Regions from separate parts of the Serratia sp. L9 genome, predicted to be linked through region 1. Evidence: predicted binding sites of a transcription regulator. Region 1 holds the regulator's gene; the other holds the start of a gene.
What was found. Region 1 encodes LexA, which represses DNA repair genes until DNA is damaged. Its sites were predicted from a motif close to TNCTGTATGTACATACAGNA; they were not measured.

Region 1 (10,778 bases):
GACCCATTTTTTATCCAGATAATTTTTCAATAAAATAACCCTGGATAAAGAGCTTAAAGGCTAACAAATTAATTAATGGTGCAGGTCATTAATTCTTGTAATACCGTTCTCTGCGTTTATCTGTAAACACTCATTACCAACGCATGGGTATACTCGCCAGCCTATTCCACTAATCCCTGGCGAGCTTAGAGAATTACGCCAATTCTCGGATCACCCGGCACGGTTGTCCCAGCGCCAATACGTTAGCCGGGATATCGTCGGTGACGATGCTGCCTGCGCCAACGGTGGTACCATCGCCAATAGTCACTCCGGGCAGGATCACGACGTTGCCGCCAATCCAGACGTTGCTGCCAATGACCACCGGCTTGGCCGAAGTGCGAAACGGGAAAGCAGGATCACCGGTAAACCGTTCGCTGGCCTTGAGAGGATGGCTCGGCGTATAAATCTGTATGTTCGGCCCAATCAGCGTGTTATCGCCAATAGTGATGGTATTGCAGTCGAGAAAAACCGCATTCACGTTGATAAAACTGTTCCTGCCGATACTGATATGCTGGCCGTAATCGCACCAGAACGGCAATTCTATCCAGCTTTCATCACCCCAGGCAGCAAACAGTTCACGCAGCAGGCATTTCTTCTCTTCTGCCTGCAGCGAGTCGAGCGCAGCCAACTGTTTCGTCAGGCTCCGCGCCCGGTGGTACATGGCAATCAATTCATCATCACGGCTGTTATACAACTCACCACGCAACAATTTCTCTCTTTCTGTCATCCTCAAGCTCCTGAAAAGGGTTTGGCTCGGCTACGGGTTATACCGCCGCGCTACCCAGTGGCCTATACCAGAAAGCCGCAAAGATGATTTACTCCGGCAAAACAGTACTGGATCGTGAGATACCTCTCATTTCTGACACAGTTAACCGGTTCATGCCGCGTAATCCTGGGAAAACAGGGCAACCCTCGGCGATTGCACTTAAACATGATAAAATCAGTTTCTTTGCGTACCGGGATAGTGCTATGAACCCAACCAACCAGCAAAAGCTACTCGCGCAGGCGGAACGGCTCTGTCAGCAACGTAACGTGCGGCTGACACCGCAACGGCTGGAAGTGTTACGCCTGATGGCTGAGCAGCCCGGTGCCATCAGCGCTTACGATCTGCTGGATCTGTTGCGCGTAGCGGAACCACAAGCCAAACCCCCACGGTTTACCGCGCGCTGGATTTCTTGCTGGAACAGGGTTTTATTCACCGCGTGGAATCAGCCAACAGCTATGTGCTATGCCATCACTTCGAGCAACCGATGCACACCTCGGCATTGTTTATCTGCGATCGTTGCGGGCAGGTGACAGAGCGCACCACCGAAGGGGTAGAAGATACGTTGAAGAAACTCGCGCTGGAGTCAGGTTTTGTATTACGTCACACCGTGGTAGAAGCCCACGGCCTGTGTTCGGCTTGCATAGAAGTAGAAGCTTGTGAGAACAAACACGATTGCGACCATGATCACAGCATTGTGATAAAGAAAAAATAAGCGGATGGTCTAAGAGGACGGGTACATCCTTGTTCCCGCAGCCTTGGCATCAGGGGATAACTGCCAAGGCCGGATGGTGCCGTAGCGCCGCGATTATGGGCGGCTCATCGCGCTACCAACGATACTTGCTGTGATCTTCCCAGGCTTTAACTTCCTTCTCGGCTACCTCTTTCTGATAACCATAGCGTTCCTGGATTTTACCGACAAGCTGTTCACGTTTCCCTTCAATGACAGTCAGATCGTCATCGGTCAACTTGCCCCATTTTTCCTTCACTTTACCTTTAAACTGCTTCCAGTTACCGTCGGCTTGATCTTTGTTCATAATCTCTCCGTTACCAGTGTTAGTCAGTTTTAGATAAATCTGGCTGGGCTTAACTGAATAAGATTTGAGGGTAATAAATGCACCCTGTTGCCAATTAAGCGCGGGCTTAATTCGCCAGCCACGTGATTAACTATAGCGGTTAATCACGCATCCAGCCAAAATCACAGCATTAAACATGGATAGGAAAAATCTTAATAGCAAAAAACTCTGCTAAAACAGGGAGAAAAAGCCCTGAAAACATCGACAGCACTTGTAACAAAATATAAATTCCGCACCAGATCCATCAGTTAATCTGATAAATACGCAGAATACCTATCTGCCACTCACCGGGGATTGGAACCAGGTGCCTTGCACGCTATGACGATGCCATATCCAACCCAAAGCGGCCCCGCGTAATGCTAAAAACACTGCCAACGCCAACCATAGACCGTGGTTGCCCAGCACCGGCAGGGTGAACAGAGTCAGACCATAGCCTGCAGCAGCCACCGCCATACTGTTGCGCATTTCTGCGCCACGGGTGGCACCAATAAACATGCCGTCCAGCAGATAGCACCAGACCCCTACCAGAGGCAGCACCACCTGCCAAGGAAGATAATGATTTGCCAAGGCACGCAGTTCTGGCAGCGAGGTTAAACCCGCGATAATCTGCTGCCCGGCAAAGATATAAATGACGGCAAAACCACAGGCTACCAGACCCGCCTGACGGCAGGCAGCACGCCATACTTTCTGCAATTGGCGACTGTCCCGTGCGCCATAGGCATGGCCGGAGTGCGCCTCTACCGCATAAGCAAAACCGTCCAGGGCATAGGCGGTAAAAGTCAGCAGATTCATTAGCACCGCATTCACCGCCACCACTTCCCCCCATGCGCGCCCCTAAAATGGTTAATGAAGCAAAGCACAGTTGGAGTAATAGCGACCGCAGCATAATGTCACGGTTAAGTGCCAGCAGGCGGCGCAGATTACCGCGCCAGGCGGTACGCAACATCGCCAGTGAGATACCCCGCAATCGCAGAACCCGCCATGAAAGCCACAACCCCAGCAACAGCGTAGCGTACTCGGCAATCACCGTGGCAGCGGCGGCGCCCTGCACATTCCAGCCCAGCCCCATCACCAGCCAGATATCCAGCACAATGTTCAGCAGGTTACCGACAATCAGCAAGGTTACCGGTGCACGCACGTACTGCACGCCAAGCAGCCAACCGAGCAGCACCATATTGGCCAATGCCGCCGGGGCGCTAAGCCAGCGGATCTCCAAAAACCGTTTTGCCTGCGCCAACACTTCCCGATCGCCACCGACGATGTTCAATGCCAGGGTGATCAGCGGGGTGCGCAACAATACAATTACCAACCCGGCCACTAACGCCAGCAATAGCGGCTGCATAAAAGCACGGGCCAGCCGCTGCGGATCCTTTGCCCCCAACGCCTGTGCCGCCAGCCCGGTGGTGCTCATGCGCAGGAACAACAGCAGCATAAACAGAAAGCTGGTCGCCATCGAGCCTACCGCCACTCCGCCCAGATAGACCGGGCTGTCGAGATGACCGATGACAGCGGTATCCACCAGACCTAGCAAAGGAACGGTAATATTGGAAAAAATCATCGGCAGTGCCAGACGCCACAGAGCCTTGTCGGCATCACTGGTGAAGGCTGAAAGCAGGCGCATAGCAATATGTTCCGTAACTAGATAAATAGAGGGTAGTGCAGAAATGACATCGCCCCAGAGCTGGGGCGATATACCCATTGATTATCAATGGGTAGCGGTACTGGGAGTTATGTTTAGATCCAGTCGCCGTTGCGGATCACACCCACCGCCAATCCTTCGATTGTGAAGTTCTGCTGACGCAGATCGACCACAATCGGCTGAAATTCGCTGTTTTCTGGGAGTAGTTCAACGACATTACCGTGTTTTCTCAAACGCTTGACCGTGACCTCATCTTCAATACGTGCGACAACCACCTGCCCATTACGCACATCCTGAGTTTTATGCACTGCCAGCAGATCGCCGTCCAGAATGCCGATGTCACGCATTGACATGCCACTCACGCGCAACAGGAAATCGGCGTTAGGCTTAAACAATGAGGGATCCACTTTATAGTGCCCTTCAATATGTTGCTGTGCCAGCAGCGGCTCACCAGCAGCCACCCGGCCTACCAGCGGCAAACCCTCTTCGTCTTCCATCAGCAGGCGGATGCCGCGTGAAGCGCCGGAGATGATTTCGATCACGCCTTTACGAGCCAGCGCCTTCAGGTGCTCTTCTGCAGCATTTGGTGAACGGAAGCCCAGACGCATTGCGATCTCGGCACGCGTCGGTGGCATGCCCGTTTGCGAAATATGATCGCGAATCAGGTCGTAGACCTCTTGCTGCCTGGTAGTTAGTGCTTTCATTCCGCCCCCTGTTTGTTTATACAGTCTTGCTGTGAGTATATACAGGTAAGTCTGGATTGGGAACCGAAGAATAAATAAAAATCAGGGATTAGCGCGCCGGTTCGCAACATTAATAGCTTCATTTTCAAACAAAATGCTGCCAAAGCACCGATCCCCAGACAAACAGCGCCAGAATAATCGCCAGCATGACTGCCGCCGACCCCATATCCTTTGCCCGCCCCGAAAGTTCGTGATATTCCGACCCCACGCGATCGACAATCGCCTCAATGGCGCTGTTGAGGATTTCGACAATCATCACCAGCAGCACCGATCCGATCAATAAAATGCGCGCTATGGCACCCACATCCAGCCAAATCGCCAGTATGATGGCCACCACGGTTGCGACCAGTTCCTGGCGGAATGCAGCTTCGTTCTGCCAGGCCGCGGTTAATCCTTTATATGAATAGCCCGCAGCTTTAATGATGCGTGTCAGGCCGGTTGCTTGATTTGCCATGTTTAATCTCAAAAGGTGAGTCATAATTCGAATGTGTATTTCCATTGCCACTTCAGGCGCTGGATTTGCCAACACCACAGATCTGCTACCCGGTTTCTGGTATGCTTGCGGCGCATTGCTAACAAGAGGCTACACGTTGTTATGTCAGGTTGGCGTAAAATCTATTATAAATTATTGAATTTACCACTAAAACTGTTGGTAAGAAGTAAGGTTATCCCTTCAGACCCGGTAACGGAGTTAGGGTTGGATCCCTCACGGCCGATTCTGTACGTTTTACCTTATAATTCCAAGGCAGATTTGCTCACCATGCGCGCCCAGTGCCTGGCGCAGGATTTGCCCGATCCCCTTAACCCGCTGGAAATCGATGGCACCATACTGCCAAGCCACGTGTTCATCCACGATGGCCCACGCGTATTCCGCTATTACACACCGAAAGAAGAATCGGTAAAACTGTTCCACGACTATCTGGATCTGCACCGCAGCAATCCGGATCTCGATATCCAGATGTTACCGGTGTCGGTCATGTTTGGCCGCTCACCGGGCCGCGAAGGCCACGGCACGCCGCACTTGCGCCTGCTGAACGGTGTGCAGAAATTCTTCGCCGTATTGTGGCTGGGGCGCGACAGCTTTGTCCGTTTCTCCAACACCGTTTCCTTGCGCCGCATGGCGACCGAACACGGCACAGATAAAACCATAGCGCAGAAACTGGCACGCGTGGCACGTATGCACTTCTCACGTCTGCGTCTGGCCGCCGTTGGGCCTAGTCTGCCAGCCCGCCAGGATCTGTTCAATAAGCTGCTGGCTTCCAAAGCGATTGAAAAAGCGGTCGAAGACGAAGCGCGCAGCAAGAAGATCTCGCACGAAAAAGCCCAACAGAACGCTATTGCGCTGATGGAAGAGATTGCAGCCGATTTCTCATATGAAACGGTGCGCCTCTCCGATCGCGTGCTGAGCTGGACCTGGAACCGGCTGTATCAGGGTATCAATGTCACCAACGCCGAGCGCGTGCGTCAATTGGCGCAAGATGGTCACGAAATAGTCTATGTGCCTTGCCACCGTAGCCATATGGATTACCTGTTACTGTCCTACGTGCTCTACCACCAAGGCCTGGTGCCACCGCACATTGCTGCGGGGATTAACCTGAACTTCTGGCCTGCCGGGCCAATCTTCCGTCGTCTGGGCGCCTTCTTTATCCGTCGAACCTTCAAAGGCAACAAACTCTATTCCACCGTTTTCCGCGAATATCTCGGCGAGCTGTTCACCCGTGGTTATTCGGTAGAGTATTTTGTCGAAGGTGGGCGTTCCCGCACGGGTCGTCTGCTGGAACCGAAGACCGGTACCCTGTCGATGACTATTCAGGCCATGCTGCGCGGGGGCACTCGTCCTATTACGCTGGTGCCGATTTACATCGGTTATGAGCATGTAATGGAAGTGGGCACTTACGCCAAAGAGCTGCGTGGGGCGACCAAAGAGAAAGAGAGCCTGCTGCAGATGTTGCGCGGCTTGCGTAAGCTGCGCAATCTGGGTCAGGGCTACGTGAACTTTGGCGAGCCATTGCCGCTGACCTCGTATCTTAACCAGCATGTTCCGCATTGGCGCGAGTCCATCGACCCCATCGAAGCACAACGTCCAAGTTGGCTGACGCCCGCGGTCAACGATCTGGCGGCGCAGATTATGGTGCGTATCAACAACGCCGCCGCTGCCAACGCCATGAACCTTTGTTCAACCGCGCTGCTGGCCTCACGCCAGCGTTCGCTCACCCGTGAGCAGTTGCTGGAGCAGTTGGATTGCTACATGCAACTGATGCGCAATGTGCCTTACGCGCGCGATGTCACCGTACCGACACAAACGCCGGACCAGTTACTGGATCACGCTTTGAACATGAACAAGTTCGAAGTGGAGAAAGACAACATCGGCGATATCATCATTCTGCCGCGCGAGCAGGCCGTGCTGATGACGTACTATCGCAACAACATCCATCACATGCTGGTTCTACCGTCACTGATTGCATCTATTGTTATGCATCATCGCCGCGTATCCCGTACAGAACTGTTACGCCAGGTCAGCCTGATTTACCCAATGCTGAAAGCAGAACTGTTCCTGAGTTACGAAAAAGAACAACTGCCAGAAGTACTGCAGCCGCTAATCGATGAGCTGGCACGCCAGCAGTTGATTTGCGATAAAGGGGATGATCTGGTGCTGAATCCGGCGCGTATCCGCCCACTGCAACTGTTGGCGGCCGGGGTGCGTGAAACCTTGCAGCGCTATGCCATTACCATGTCGATCCTCAGTGCCAACCCAAGCATCAACCGTGGGGCATTGGAGAAAGAGAGCCGCATTATGGCCCAGCGTCTGTCGGTACTGCACGGCATCAACGCGCCAGAGTTCTTTGACAAGGCGGTGTTCTCCACACTGGTGGCGACGCTGCGCGAAGAAGGTTACATCAATGATATTGGCGATGCGATCCGCGAGCACACCATGGAGGTTTACAACATGTTGAGCGATCTGATCACGCCAGAAATCAAACTGACCATCGAAAGCGTCAGCATGCCGGAAGAAACCAGCGCGCCACCGGTAGCGGTAGAAGAGACAAAAGAAGACGAGTAATCAGCAGGCTTCAACCAATAAGGCATCCGATGGATGCCTTATTTAATCAGACATAGTTGAGCGCAATACCGATAAACAGCACCAGACCAACGTAGTTGTTATTCAGAAAGGCACGGAAACAGGCGTCGCGATCGCGGCTGGCCACCTGCTTTTGCTGGTGGATAAACAGAGCCCCAGCCAACAGCAGCGACCAGTAAAACGCCATACCCAAGTGCATCAGGTAACCGACCCACAGCATCAGCAACAGCGTAGCAAACTGCAGCAACCCAACAATCAATTTGTCATAGCGGCCAAACAGCACGGCAGTAGATTTGATGCCAATCTTCACATCGTCATCCCGGTCAACCATGGCGTACAGAGTATCGTAGGCCACCGTCCAGCAGATGTTGGCCAGAAACAGCAGCCAGCAGCTCAGAGGTAACGACTCGCTGACGGCGGCATAGGCCATCGGGATCGACCAACCAAAAGCAGCCCCAAGCACCACCTGCGGCAGATTGGTTACTCGTTTCATAAACGGGTAAACCCAGGCCAGAGCCAAGGCCGCCAGTGACAGCCAGATGGTCATGGCATTCAGGGTCAGTACCAGCGCAAAAGAAATCAGCACCAGCGAGACAAACAGAATTTTGGCTTCTTTCTCGCTAACGCGGCCACTTGGTAACGGACGGCCTGCGGTACGCTTCACATGCCCATCAAATTCGCGGTCGGCATAGTCATTAACCACGCAGCCTGCAGCACGCATCAAAAAACACCGAGCACAAAAACCAGCAACACCGGCAGCGAAGGTATCCCTCTCCCTGCCAGCCACAAAGCCCACAGCGTGGGCCACAGCAACAATAGCGCGCCGATGGGTTTATCAATGCGCATCAAATGGGCATAAGCCTGCCATTTGCTTTGAATCACGCTCACTTCCAAGATTTTTTCTCCCCTAATTATGCCGGGAACCTCTTTTCCACCGCATACAGTGGAGAGTCCGGTAAAAACAGTTCAGTCAGCAGCAGAGGCTTGCCGGCCAGGCGCAGACGGGAACGCCTCGCCCATAAACCTTTCTGCTGACCTATGTCGATATAATCACGGGTCAGATTATTGCTGCTGAACAGATAACGGCCCAGCGGCAAGGTGCCCAGATCTACCAGCGCTTGATCAGGCCCGCTCAGGGTTTCTTGCGGGATCACGGTGCGCCCCAGCAACCAGGGTTGGTCATCACCCAGCAACACAATCTCACGCAGCCAATAGCGCTCACTGTAGGGTAGATGCGCCGCCTCTTCGGGCAACCGATCGCGGGTGACGAAGCACTCGCGCTGTGGTTCAACATGCACGCGGCCACAGTGGCGCTCAAAACGGCGGGTCATGGAACCCAGCTCCATCAGCCAATCGCTGACGGTGGCAGGTATTGGGGAATGCTCAGCTAACCACTCAATGGGCGGCAGGATAGAATCCTTGGTGCCAGACATTGCTTCACTCCATGCAGGAAACCGCAGCGGGCTGACAGCTCCAGACAATACAAATCGTTAACAGATGGCCATTGTAACGCAGAAATTCGAAAGCGGCAGACTGATTCGTGGTGAAATCCGTGGGGTTTTAACTGGAAGGTCGTTGGTAAAACAAAACCAGAGTCACACATTCTGGGATAAAAAAGGTGCGCCGAGGCGCACCAATCATCAAGCCAGCATTGGCAGCGTGGGGGTTACCCCTTGCCTTTCACACTCCCAATAAACGTTTCTCGCGCGGTGGTAGAACCCAGTTTTTCAGCCTCATTCATCAGTTTCAGTGCTTTATCGATATCGCCCGCCTTAACCGCCTGTTTGATACCGTTATTGAAATAAGCCTCGGTGTCGTTGAGCATCGGCTCTGCCGGAGCGGCAGCTACCGGCGCTGGTGCGGCAGTGGCCGGTGCAGCAGAACCCACCACGACCGGTGGCGTTGCCGGAGCTGGTTGCAACATACCGATCATGATATTGCTGCTCCCTTGCTCAGCCGTCACTTTCAGCTTCAGCAAACCATAGGGGCTGTGACTGGCGACCGGATCCGGAATATCCGGCACCGCGTTACCCACCCCTTGCGCATAAGCTTTAGCTGGGTTCGTCAACATGGTGGTTTTGGCCAGATCCTGTTCAGTGGTGTACACCAGCATATAAATCTGTTTCTGACCCAGCGCCGGGGTCAGTTTTAACGTGCCTTCCAGCCGATCGGCAGACATTACGCCCGGCGGCTGATAAGCGAAATAACTACTCGGATAATAGGCGGCTGGCCGCAGATGCTCATCCAGCACCAATACGCTCGGCGCATAGATGGCGTTTTTATTGGCCAGGCTGCTCATTTTTATTTCCAACGCACCGCGATCGGCGGGTAGCGTAAAGGCCGCAACGGCCCCCTGGATTTGCCCCTGATTAATTTGCGGGCTGACATTATTCAACTCCACATCCTGGCTGATTGGCGGCACTAATGGTTGCCATGGCAGGCTTTGCAGGGTGGCACTACTGATGGCTGGAGCTACAGAAACGTTGGCCGGCGTATCGGCATTGGCGGCTAGCGGTGCTCCGATAGTCAACGCCAGAGACAGGCAGAGTGACAGCAGATTCTTTTTCATTGTTATACCCTCTCGCTTAGAGCGTGTATTCCGGTGGTGGGCAGGCAAGAGCACCGCAACCGGTGAAACAGGAGAGGGAAGGCGTGCAGGCGCCTTCCCGTCATGCTTTTATTACCACCAGATTTCCATCTGGGCACCGAAGGTAACTTCGCTGTCTTTACCACGGCTGAAGGTATGCGTGCTGGTGTCGTTATAGGCAGTACCTGCGTTATAACCGACGCCAGAATCGTTGTTGGCATAACCCCACTTCTCGTCCCAGTTGGCGTAGGTAGCGAAGACACGGATAGCCGGACGTGACCAGATGCTGTTACCCGCCTGCCACTGTTGCGCCAGAGTGACTTTATATTGGCCGTTGCGATCGCCGGTACGCTGGGATTTCACGTTGTCATAACCGGCTTCCAACAAGGTACTCATGATTGGCGTCCATTTGTACATCGGACGTATGCCCACGGTGTACCAGGTGGTGCCGTTGTCATTGTCGCGGTTGATATCCTGATACATGGCAACGTACATCAATGCCCAATCGTCATTGAAGTCGATGGCGCCGTGATCCAACACGCGGATCATCTTGCCGTTGTCATCAATGGTAGAGCCCTGGCTACGACCGTTATTTTGAGCGGTCATGGAGTCGGTGGCATATTGCACAGTAAATTTGTTATAGCCGTTCAGGATGCTTTGAGTATGTTCCGCAGTAAACAGCCAACCGTCTTTGCTTGCCCCGTCGGCCAGGTGGTAGCCATCTTGCTCATTGGCACGGCCATAATCCACACCCAGTTCCAACGTACCGCCTGGGTTCAGCTCAAGACCCGCCAAACGCAAGTCGTAGGTATCGTTGACGGTTGGACGCTCATCACGTTGGTTATCGATATA
Region 2 (10,778 bases), 2.6 Mb from region 1:
AGTAGCGCCGGGATGAAAACAATCCATCCCAAAATACGTTTCAGTATGGCAACGCGCCCAGCTTGTTGATACGTCATGTGTTCCCCTTGTAAGTGACGTAACCATTATTGGGGTAAGTCTACCTGTAGTTAATCAAACTCGCCCACCGTTTTCTTTTCCTGCCGTTGAGCAAAAATGATGAAAACCAAGGCATGCTGCTGTCCGAGCGGCACCACGGAGTTTTTACTTAAATAGATATATAGTTAAAGCAATCTTTGTCATAAGGGTTCGCCATGATTCAACTGATCATTTTGCTTCTGGGATCTCAGGCACTACACAGCCAGCGCCGCGTGTTATCCCTGTTCGGCGGGTTCTGGATGGCGGTTGGTCTATTAATGCTGTTTGATGTTTTACAGGATGGCCGCTCTGTGCTGGCGCTGGATGCACTGGCCGTCATGCTGGTACTGGAAGGCATTGTGGCCATATCCGTAGCATTGATGATTGGAGCCACCGCCAGTCGTCCGGTGTTATTGAAAGGAGTCGGCTTCCTTTTCCTGGCCTTTCTGATGTGGGATGTTCCCGCCGACGATAATATTGTCGCAACACTGGTGTTTGGCACCGCGTTGCTGCTGGATGGCGCGGTACGAATCGCTTCATCCACCATTATCCAGCACAGTCGCTGGAAAATCGTCGCTTTGGCTGGCGGGTTCGAAATTATCCTCTCGCTGGTGATCTTTATCGGTTGGCCAGTGCCCCATCGTATGACCATGCCTTTTTGCGTCGGTATCATGATCATGCTTTCCGGGTGGGCCTTGCTGCGTATGGCTAAAAGGCTCAAACACTTTTCCCTTAATCAGAGCCAGCAGCAACCCGCTATTACCGACGAGGCACAACCCTTGACGGTACACGTCTGGACGCCGGTAGCCGCCGCAACAGACGCACAGCGGCGCTATATCGTCGACCGTTATATTGCCGCCGTTGATGGTAAAGGTTCTATTTCTACCGGGCACGCTTCACTGTCGCTGGCACCAGATGTTTATATCAGCCACTACCCGCTTAACGATATCAGCCATTCGGTACAGGGCTTTCGCGCTCTGCTGCATGCCGGAGAGCAAAATAATGTGCCTGGGCGATTTTTACCGGGCCTGCAGCAAGAAATTGCCGATTGGTGCCCACCAGACAAGAAAATCCATTTTCGCAGCTATAACCCCGCAGCCCTGCGCGACTTCTGGTTACGCTACCGCCAGAACACCACTTATAACCTGACGCGCCGCAACTGTTCTACTGCGGTTATCCTGGCTCTCGACAGCGCTTTGGAAGGCGTACTCGGTGGTAAAAACCTGTGGTGGCGCTTTCTGTCTCTGGTGCTTGACCCCAATTTGTGGATGCTGGCCATTCTGCGTAGCCGTGGCGAGAGCATGACCTGGACTCCAGGTCTGGTGCTGGATTACGCCCGTATGCTGCAACAGGTTACTGAACGGCAGGACCAGCGTTGGCTGAGCAAACTGACTGAACTCTGGCATATCCTGCGTTTTGGCAAATCCCGCAAAACCCGGGTGGTACAGGCGCGCGAACAAAGATGATAAAGTGAAGAAAACCTTTTCCTTTACCGATTCAGTTGGAGTTAATCATTAATGGCTTATTCGCAACGCATAGAGACCGCTATCTTTGATATGGACGGTTTGCTGATTGATTCAGAACCTCTGTGGCTACAAGCGGAGCTGGATATATTCAGCTCTTTGGGGTTGGATTTGTCAGACCGCCATAATCTGCCCGATACCCTTGGCCTTCGTATCGATCTGGTGGTGAAAATGTGGTTCCAGGCCATGCCGTGGCAAGGCGTTTCTCAAGAAGAAGTGGCCAGGCGTATTATCGAGCGGGCGATTGAGCTGGTCAGTGAACAACGCCCGCTGCTGCCTGGGGTGCAACAATCGCTGGAGCTGTGTCGCAGCCTGGATTTGAATATCGGCCTGGCCTCCGCCTCCCCGCTGCATATGCAACAGCAGGTGTTGAAAATGTTCGATCTGGAAAGCTATTTTGATCAACTGGTTTCCGCCGAATATTTGCCTTACAGCAAACCCCACCCGGAAGTCTATCTGATTGCTGCTGAACGCCTTGGCAGTGAGCCGCAGCACTGTATCACGCTGGAAGACTCCTTCAACGGTATGATTGCCACCAAAGCGGCCCGTATGTGTTCAATTGTTATTCCTGCCCAGGAATACAGCCAGGATCCGCGCTGGTCTCTGGCTGACTATAAACTGCAAAGTCTGGAGCAATTGACTGCCGAACATTTTGCATGAACCTGATGGCACCGGCCCCACCGGTGCCATTTTTCCCGCAAAAAAATAAATGAAACATCATTTCATTTTTATTGAATTCAAAGTCCATCCGCACTATGCTTATCCGATAAAGAAAACGCCGGGCCTTTGGTGACACTGTCACTGCCACGCGGTCCAGCCGAAAGCCCGGTGCTTTCTTCCCTGACAGCGAAATGCACAGCGCTATGCTGAAAATTTTCTGCAAAAATCTGCACGGCGTAGCTGCGCAATACGGTAAGAGAACAAGGTTATGATTTTGAGTTCCTTTGACTTAACGGGCAAAGTGGCTTTGATCACCGGTTGTAATACCGGTTTAGGTCAAGGCATTGCGGTTGGACTGGCTGAGGCCGGTTGCGATATTGTCGGCGTTAACCGCAGCGATCCTCATGAGACGATGGCCAAAGTCACGCAGACCGGGCGCCGCTTTCTGAATCTGAACGCCGATCTAGGCAAAATTGACGCTATCCCGGCGCTGGTGCAAACCGCCGTCGATACATTTGGCAAGATTGATATTCTGGTCAACAACGCTGGAATTATCCGCCGTGAAGACGCTCTGAATTTCAGCGAAAAAGACTGGGACGATGTGATGGATGTTAACATCAAGACCCTGTTTTTTATGGCGCAAGCGGTTGCCAAGCAGCTCATTTGCCAGGGCAGTGGCGGCAAAATCATCAACATAGCCTCGATGCTTTCTTTTCAAGGCGGTATACGCGTCCCTTCTTACACCGCATCCAAAAGTGCGGTGATGGGGATAACCCGCCTGCTGGCGAACGAATGGGCGCAACATCATATTAACGTCAACGCCATTGCTCCCGGCTATATGGTAACCAACAATACCCAGCAACTGCGCACAGATGAAGAGCGGAATCAGCAAATCCTTGAGCGTATCCCTGCCGCTCGCTGGGGGACGCCGGAAGATATGATGGGGCCCATTGTCTTTTTGGCATCACCCGCCTCCAACTACGTGAATGGTTATACCCTGGCTGTTGACGGTGGCTGGCTGGCCCGTTAAAACCTTCTTTAGATTTTTTGCCTCTCCCCGGCTCTGTTTACAGAGCCTTTTTATTGCCGAGCGTATTGTGTTCAACCGGTTGTAAAACGGTATAAAACTCACAATCAGTTACAGGGTAACAGTTCCTTAACTGTAAAAATTCCCATATACTGGATAAATTAACAGTTTAATGGCCGGAATACAGCAGCATGACCGCGGAAGGACATCTCATTTTCTCTGTTGCCTGTGCGATCTTCGCCAAGAAAGCAGAGGTGACGCCCGTGCTCGCCAACGGCGACTGGTGGCATATTATTCCTGCTGCGCTGCTGACTTCATTATTACCCGATATCGATCACCCCAAGTCGGTATTGGGCCAGCGCCTGCGCTGGATCGCTGTCCCGATCTCGCGTGCTTTTGGCCACCGTGGTTTTACCCACAGCCTGCTGGCCATCGCTGGGGGGATGATGCTTTTTCAACTGGAAGTACCGCGCGGTTGGCTCGTTCCCGCCGATGTGTTGCACGCCATGATCATCGGCTACTTCAGCCATCTGCTTGCCGATATGCTAACCCCCGCCGGCGTCCCGCTACTCTGGCCCTGCCGCTGGCGTTTCTGCCTGCCGTTACTCAACTCACAAAAAGGCAACCAGTTAGAGCGTGTTTTGTGTTTAGGCCTGGTCGCTTTTGCCATTTATTGGCAAGGAGGTTGCACCATTCCCGTGCAGTCATATTTTGAACAAATAAAAAATATCCGACTCTGATCACAAAGTATTGCTGATTTATTCGCCCTTCCGATGAATACTTAACCGATTTTGATGTAAAAGTTATATTAAATTCCATTTGGATATAAATGAGCTTCTCAGCAAACTGTTACGATATTCACATTGCTACTCATCGGTGCGTAGCACGTAGACAATAAGAAAAGAAGATTGGAGAAATTGGGATGAATCTACCGCTCGTATTAAACGTGCTGGTTTTTATTGCCCTGCTTTTGCTATTGGCGCAAACCCGCCATAAGCAATGGAGCCTGGCTAAAAAAGTATTGGTTGGTCTGGTCATCGGCGTCGTGTTCGGTTTGGCACTGCAGCTGATTTATGGTTCGGACAACCCGGTACTCAAAGAGTCCATCGGTTGGTTTAACATCGTCGGTAACGGCTATGTGCAACTGCTGCAAATGATCGTGATGCCATTGGTTTTCGCTTCGATCCTCAGCGCGGTAGCCAAATTGCACAATGCCTCTTCTCTGGGCAAGATCAGCTTCCTGACCATCGGTACTTTGCTGTTCACCACGCTGATTGCCGCTCTGGTGGGCGTGCTGGTAACCAACCTGTTTGGCCTTACTGCCGAGGGTCTGGTGCAAGGAACGCAAGAAACTGCGCGCCTGTCGGCGATTGAAAGCAACTACGCAGGTAAAGTGGCCGATCTGAGCGTGCCTCAGTTGATCCTGTCATTTGTACCGAAAAACCCGTTTGCCGATCTGACTGGCGCTAACCCTACATCTATTATCAGCGTGGTGATTTTCGCCGCCTTCCTGGGTGTGGCTGCATTGCAGTTGCTGAAGGATGACCAACCGAAAGGCCAGCGCGTTCTGGTTGCCATTGACACCCTGCAAGCCTGGGTGATGAAGTTGGTACGGCTGGTGATGAAGCTGACCCCGTACGGTGTACTGGCGTTGATGACCAAAGTGGTTGCTGGTTCCAACATCCACGACATCGTCAAGTTAGGCAGCTTTGTTGTAGCCTCTTATCTTGGCCTGGCCATCATGTTCGTGGTACATGCTGTGCTGTTGAGCTTTACCGGGGTAAACCCACTCAAGTTCTTCCGTAAAGTGTGGCCGGTGCTGACCTTTGCCTTCACCAGTCGTTCCAGCGCAGCCAGCATCCCGCTGAACGTCGAAGCGCAAACTCGCCGCCTGGGCATTCCAGAATCTATCGCCAGCTTCTCGGCTTCGTTTGGTGCCACCATTGGTCAGAACGGTTGTGCCGGTCTTTATCCGGCCATGTTGGCGGTGATGGTTGCCCCTACGGTGGGTATCAACCCGCTGGATCCGTTATGGATCGCCACGTTGGTCGGTATTGTGACCGTCAGCTCTGCCGGCGTTGCCGGTGTGGGTGGTGGTGCGACCTTTGCCGCGCTGATTGTTCTGCCCGCCATGGGCCTGCCAGTAACCCTGGTTGCCCTGCTGATTTCGGTTGAACCGCTGATCGATATGGGCCGTACTGCGTTGAACGTCAGCGGTTCGATGACGGCAGGCACTGTCACCAGCCAGTTGATGAAACAGACTGACAAAACCATTCTGGATAGTGACGAAGAAACGGAATTGGCTCACCGCTAGCGGGTACATCAACAATAAAAAAACCGGTGCCTGTTCTGCACCGGTTTTTTTATCTCTGCCAAACAGTTAAAACGGGTAGTCGTGATAACCCATCTGTGCGGAAATCAGCCGGGCGGCGGTATGCAACTGAGCGACATAGCCATCTTTGGCTTCTTCAGAGAATCGAATTGTCGGGAAGGAAATACTCAAACCGGCAATCACCACGCCAAAGCGGTCAAACACCGGCACCGCGATGCAACGCAACCCTTCTTCCTGTTCTTCGATATCTTCACCAAAGCCCTGCTCACGCACTTGATCCAGAACCGGCAATAAGGCTGCGGTGCTGGCAATGGTATGGGGTGTGCTGCGGGTAAATTCGATGTGGGAGAGGATCTCTTCCACTTCAGCCCGATCGCGCCATGCCAACAACACTTTGCCAATAGCGGTGCTGTGCAACGGGTTGCGGCGGCCAATACGGGAGTACATACGCAGATTATACATTGAGTCAATCTTGTGAATGTAGACAATCCCGTCTTCATCCAGCGCCCCCAGGTGAATGGTCTCACGGGTCTGGTTGGACAACTCACGCATCTGAATGTCGGCACTGCGGATCAGATCCACGTTTTGCAGGGATTTTGCCCCCAGCTCAAACAGTTTGAGGGTAAGCGAATATTTCTCAGATTCTCCTTCCTGCGAGACATACCCTAACGACTTCATGGTTTGCAAGAAACGGTAAACGGTACTTTTGGACATCATTACCCGTTGAGATAGCTCGGTAATGCCGATCTCGCGTTCATCACCCAGTGCCTGAAGGATACCAAACACTTTCAGCACTGACGAAACCGAGTCCGGTTGTTTGTCTAGATCTACATTAGCCATGGTCAATACCTTACTCACCGTTTTTGTTTTAGGAAATTTGAACAAGAGTTTCAGTATAATGGGAACATTTAACCCTGCGCAATGGAAGTTGCCCGATAACCACCATTTATGAAGCGATTAGCGGGGTACCTCTCACTACTTTTACTATTTAGGCTGAAACTGCGAGTGCAATAAACCGCTAATACGATTAGCATGGTAATACTTCCCCAGTTTATTAAACACCCTGATTATGACGCGTCCTTGTTCTGACGGTTTGCCTGTCCCGCAACGATATGGGGCGATCCTCGCTATTGCGCTCGGTATCACCGTATCCGTGCTCGATGGCACTATCGCCAACGTCGCCCTGCCAACCATTGCCCGCGATCTGCAAGCCAGCCCGGCCAGCTCTATCTGGGTGGTCAACGCCTACCAATTGGCAGTCACTATTTCATTACTTTCGCTGGCTTCATTGGGCGATCTGATTGGTTATCGGCGTATTTATCTGGTTGGCCTGCTGGTATTCAGCATCACTTCTCTGTTCTGCGCCCTGTCCGATTCACTGGTTACGCTGACGATTGCCCGTGTGCTGCAGGGGTTTGGTGCCGCAGCCATTATGAGTGTCAATACCGCTCTGATTCGCATTATCTATCCACAGCGTTTTCTCGGGCGCGGCATCGGCATCAACTCATTGATTGTCGCGTTCTCGACGGCAGCCGGACCCACGATAGCCGCTGCGATCCTGTCAGTGGCTTCCTGGCAGTGGTTATTTGCTATCAATTTACCGATAGGCATTGTCGCGCTACTGCTGGGTTTGAAGTTTCTGCCTGCCAACAACCAAAAGAGCCGCAACCAGCGCTTTGATCTCACCAGTGCAGTAATGAACGCCCTGACCTTTGGCCTGCTGATCACCGCCATCAGTGGCTTTGCTCAAGGGCAGAGCCTGCAATTGATTGCCGTGGAGATCGCCGCTCTGCTGGTCATTGGTTACTTCTTTGTCCGCCGCCAACTGCGTCAGGAATCGCCTTTGTTGCCGGTGGATCTGTTGCGTATCCCGATTTTTGCCCTGTCGATGGGGACCTCAATCTGCTCTTTTGCCGCGCAAATGCTGGCGATGGTGTCATTACCCTTCTTCCTGCAAGCGTCACTGGGCCGTGATGAGGTAGCAACAGGTCTGCTGTTAACCCCCTGGCCGCTGGCAATTATCGTGGTAGCACCGATTGCAGGCCGCCTGGTGGAGCATATTCACGCAGGGTTACTGGGTGGGATTGGCCTTGCCACCTTTGCACTCGGTTTATTCCTGCTGGCCATGTTACCGCACAATCCGACGGATCTGGACATCATCTGGCGTATGGTTATTTGTGGTGCAGGTTTTGGGTTATTCCAATCCCCTAATAACCACACCATTATTTCTGCCGCACCGCCCCATCGTAGCGGCGGAGCCAGCGGCATGCTCGGCACTGCCCGCTTGCTGGGGCAAACGACTGGCGCAGCCTTGGTGGCATTGATGTTTAACCTGTTCCCCACCAGCGGCACTCATGCTTCGCTGGTGCTGGCTGGCACCTTCGCCAGCGTGGCCGCCGTGGTGAGTTGCCTGCGTATCACCCAGCCCCGCTCTGCCCCCGTTGAGCGCAGCAGTTAGCCTGAATAACGGGCATAAAAAAACCCCGGACCAGCCGGGGTTTTCGTGTTCAATAGAGCGTTACTTCAGGTATTGGCCGGAACGCAGCGCTTCGATACGCTTGTCCAACGGCGGGTGTGACATAAACAGCTCACTGAACGACTTGGATTTGCCGTTGATGCAAAAAGCCATCATGCTGCCTGCTTCCTGCGGCTCATAGCTGGTTTTCAGCCGTTGCAATGCCGCAATCATCTTCTCGCGACCAACCAGTTTGGCTGAACCCGCATCGGCGTGAAACTCACGGTGGCGTGAAAACCACATGGTGATAATGCTCGCCAGAATACCAAACACCAACTCCAGCACCATCGACACCCCGAAGTAAATCATTGGGTTGCCATTACCTTCGCCTTCACCATCACGGTTGCCGAGGAAGCCAGCAGCCACCTGCGCAATCAGGCGTGAAATAAAGATCACGAAAGTGTTCACCACCCCCTGGATCAGGGTCATGGTAACCATGTCGCCGTTGGCAACGTGGCTGATTTCATGAGCGATAACCGCCTCGGCCTCGTCGCGGCTCATGCTTTGCAGCAGCCCGGTGCTAACGGCAACCAGCGATGCATCGCGGCGCGCACCGGTAGCAAAGGCGTTAATGTCTGGCGCATGGTAGATAGCCACTTGCGGCATGGCAATACCGGCCTGCTGTGACTGGCGGCGTACCGTGTCCAGTAACCAGCGTTCAGTTTCATTACGCGGCTGTTCAATCACTTCTCCGCCCACGGAGCGAAGCGCCATCCACTTGGACATCAGCAGTGAAATAAAGGCACCGCCAAAACCAAACAGACCGGCCATGATCATCAGGCCTTGCACGCTACTGGATTGGATCCCTGTCAGGCTAAGTACCAGCCCGAAAACCAACATCACCGCAAGGTTGGTGAGCAGGAACAAAGCTATACGCATCATAGAATGTTTACTTCCTCATAAATGTTAACAAAACGCTGCCTCAGATACCTAGATCGTATGGGCATTCGTCACAGTTTCAATAGCTGGCCGCCATTAACCTACTAAAAATACGAAACTTTACAAAATTGACGCGGCACAACCGTTTTACAAATTGTAAACGATTGTTGCGTTAAGGGGCGAGAGTTTCTCGAAAATTTTACTGCGGATTCTGATTAAAAAAAGCGCACCCGAAGGTGCGCTCATTAACTGATAAGCCAGGATAAGTTACTTGGCCGCCGCCTGTTGTGAGGGCTGCTGCTTTTCAATCTTGGCAAGATCCAGGGCAATCTTTACCGTCTCATCAAGATACGGATCTGGTTCTTTGTAATCTTTCGGCAAGTCTTCAAGGGCTTTTAACGGCTTCTTCCCTTCCAACTGCAGGCGGTTGTTAATACGCTGCAAACGCGTTGCATCATCGTCATGGTTCTCTTTCTCACGCGTGGCCAGATTGAGAGAAACGGTGTTGCGTTTGTCTTTCAGCGCCTTGTAACGGGCAATGTCCTGCGCGATGTACTGGAACTCCGGATCCTTGGCGATACGCTGCCCATGATTTTTCAGCAATTCCGGCTCAAACGGCTTCAAATCACCGGTCTTGGTATAGGTAGCGGCATTGACGCTATCCCAAGGCATGGCATTATCTTCAAAGCTCTCGCCGGTTTCTGCCGGATCGATACCGGTAGGCATCAGGATATCTGGCGTCACACCTTTACGTTGGGTGCTGCCGCCGTCAACACGGTAGAACTTCTGAATGGTGTATTGCACTGAACCCAGCGCCGGCCATTCAGGACGCAACATCTGATCATAAATACGGTTCAATGAGCGGTACTGCTGCACGGTGCCTTTACCGAAGGTTGGTTCACCGACGATCAGCGCACGGCCATAATCCTGCATTGCTGCTGCAAAGATCTCGGAGGCAGAGGCACTGAAACGGTCAACCAGTACCACCAGCGGGCCTTTGTAGTAGACGACGCCATCGGTATCCGCATCTTCACGGATTTTGCCGTTGTTATCACGAACCTGAACAACCGGACCGCTCGGGATAAACAAACCAGACAGGGATACCGCTTCGGTCAGTGCCCCACCACCGTTGGAACGCAGGTCAATGATCAGGCTGTTAACGTTCTGCTTGGCCATCTTCTGCAGTTGGACCTTCACATCGTCGGTCAGACCGACATAGAAGCCAGGAATGTCCATCACCGCGACCTTCTGGTTGCCGACGGTCTTGATGGTCATTTTCACTGCACGATTTTCCAGGCGGATGCGCTCACGCGTCAGCGTGACCACTTTGGTTTTGGTGCCTTTGCCCGCCGGCAGAATATCCAGGCGAACCTTGCTGCCTTTTGGCCCTTTGATTAGCGAAACCACATCATCCAGACGCCAGCCAATCACATCCACCATCGGTTTGCCTGCCTGGCCGACACCCACAATACGGTCACCTACGGCGATCGCTTTGCTCTTGGTTGCCGGGCCACCAGGTACCATGGAGTTGATCACGGTGTAATCATCATCCATCTGCAAAACCGCCCCAATGCCTTCCAGAGACAGGCTCATCTCGGTATTGAACTGTTCGGTATTACGTGGTGACAGGTAGTTGGTATGCGGATCGATCTCATGCGCGAACGCCGTCATGATCAAAGTGAAAACATCTTCGCTGTTGCTTTGCGTCAGACGTTTAATGGCAGACTGATAACGCTTGGTCAGCGT

Region 2: ACQ86O_RS20430 (metal-dependent hydrolase) is a predicted target of LexA. The motif match lies at 3,457-3,476, and genes of this name have one in related genera.

The regions. Positions count from the first base shown of each region.
Region 1 is NZ_CP192591.1:1,654,782-1,665,559, reverse strand. Features, by position in the region: gene ACQ86O_RS07825 (sugar O-acetyltransferase) at 194-766, opposite strand; partial or broken gene zur (zinc uptake transcriptional repressor Zur) at 1,009-1,517, shown strand; gene ACQ86O_RS07815 (CsbD family protein) at 1,630-1,839, opposite strand; partial or broken gene dinF (MATE family efflux transporter DinF) at 2,152-3,499, opposite strand; gene lexA (transcriptional repressor LexA) at 3,613-4,221, opposite strand; gene ACQ86O_RS07800 (diacylglycerol kinase) at 4,346-4,714, opposite strand; gene plsB (glycerol-3-phosphate 1-O-acyltransferase PlsB) at 4,856-7,321, shown strand; gene ubiA (4-hydroxybenzoate octaprenyltransferase) at 7,368-8,126, opposite strand; gene ACQ86O_RS07785 (hypothetical protein) at 8,060-8,221, opposite strand; gene ubiC (chorismate lyase) at 8,251-8,772, opposite strand; gene malM (maltose operon protein MalM) at 9,006-9,908, opposite strand; gene ACQ86O_RS07770 (maltoporin) at 10,020-10,778, opposite strand, start outside.
Region 2 is NZ_CP192591.1:4,282,454-4,293,231, forward strand. Features, by position in the region: gene ACQ86O_RS20410 (YniB family protein) at 1-77, opposite strand, end outside; gene ACQ86O_RS20415 (HdeD family acid-resistance protein) at 273-1,562, shown strand; gene hxpB (hexitol phosphatase HxpB) at 1,614-2,279, shown strand; gene kduD (2-dehydro-3-deoxy-D-gluconate 5-dehydrogenase KduD) at 2,548-3,309, shown strand; gene ACQ86O_RS20430 (metal-dependent hydrolase) at 3,498-4,046, shown strand; gene ACQ86O_RS20435 (L-cystine transporter) at 4,229-5,620, shown strand; gene kdgR (DNA-binding transcriptional regulator KdgR) at 5,687-6,478, opposite strand; gene ACQ86O_RS20445 (MFS transporter) at 6,708-8,096, shown strand; gene htpX (protease HtpX) at 8,157-9,035, opposite strand; gene prc (carboxy terminal-processing peptidase) at 9,300-10,778, opposite strand, start outside.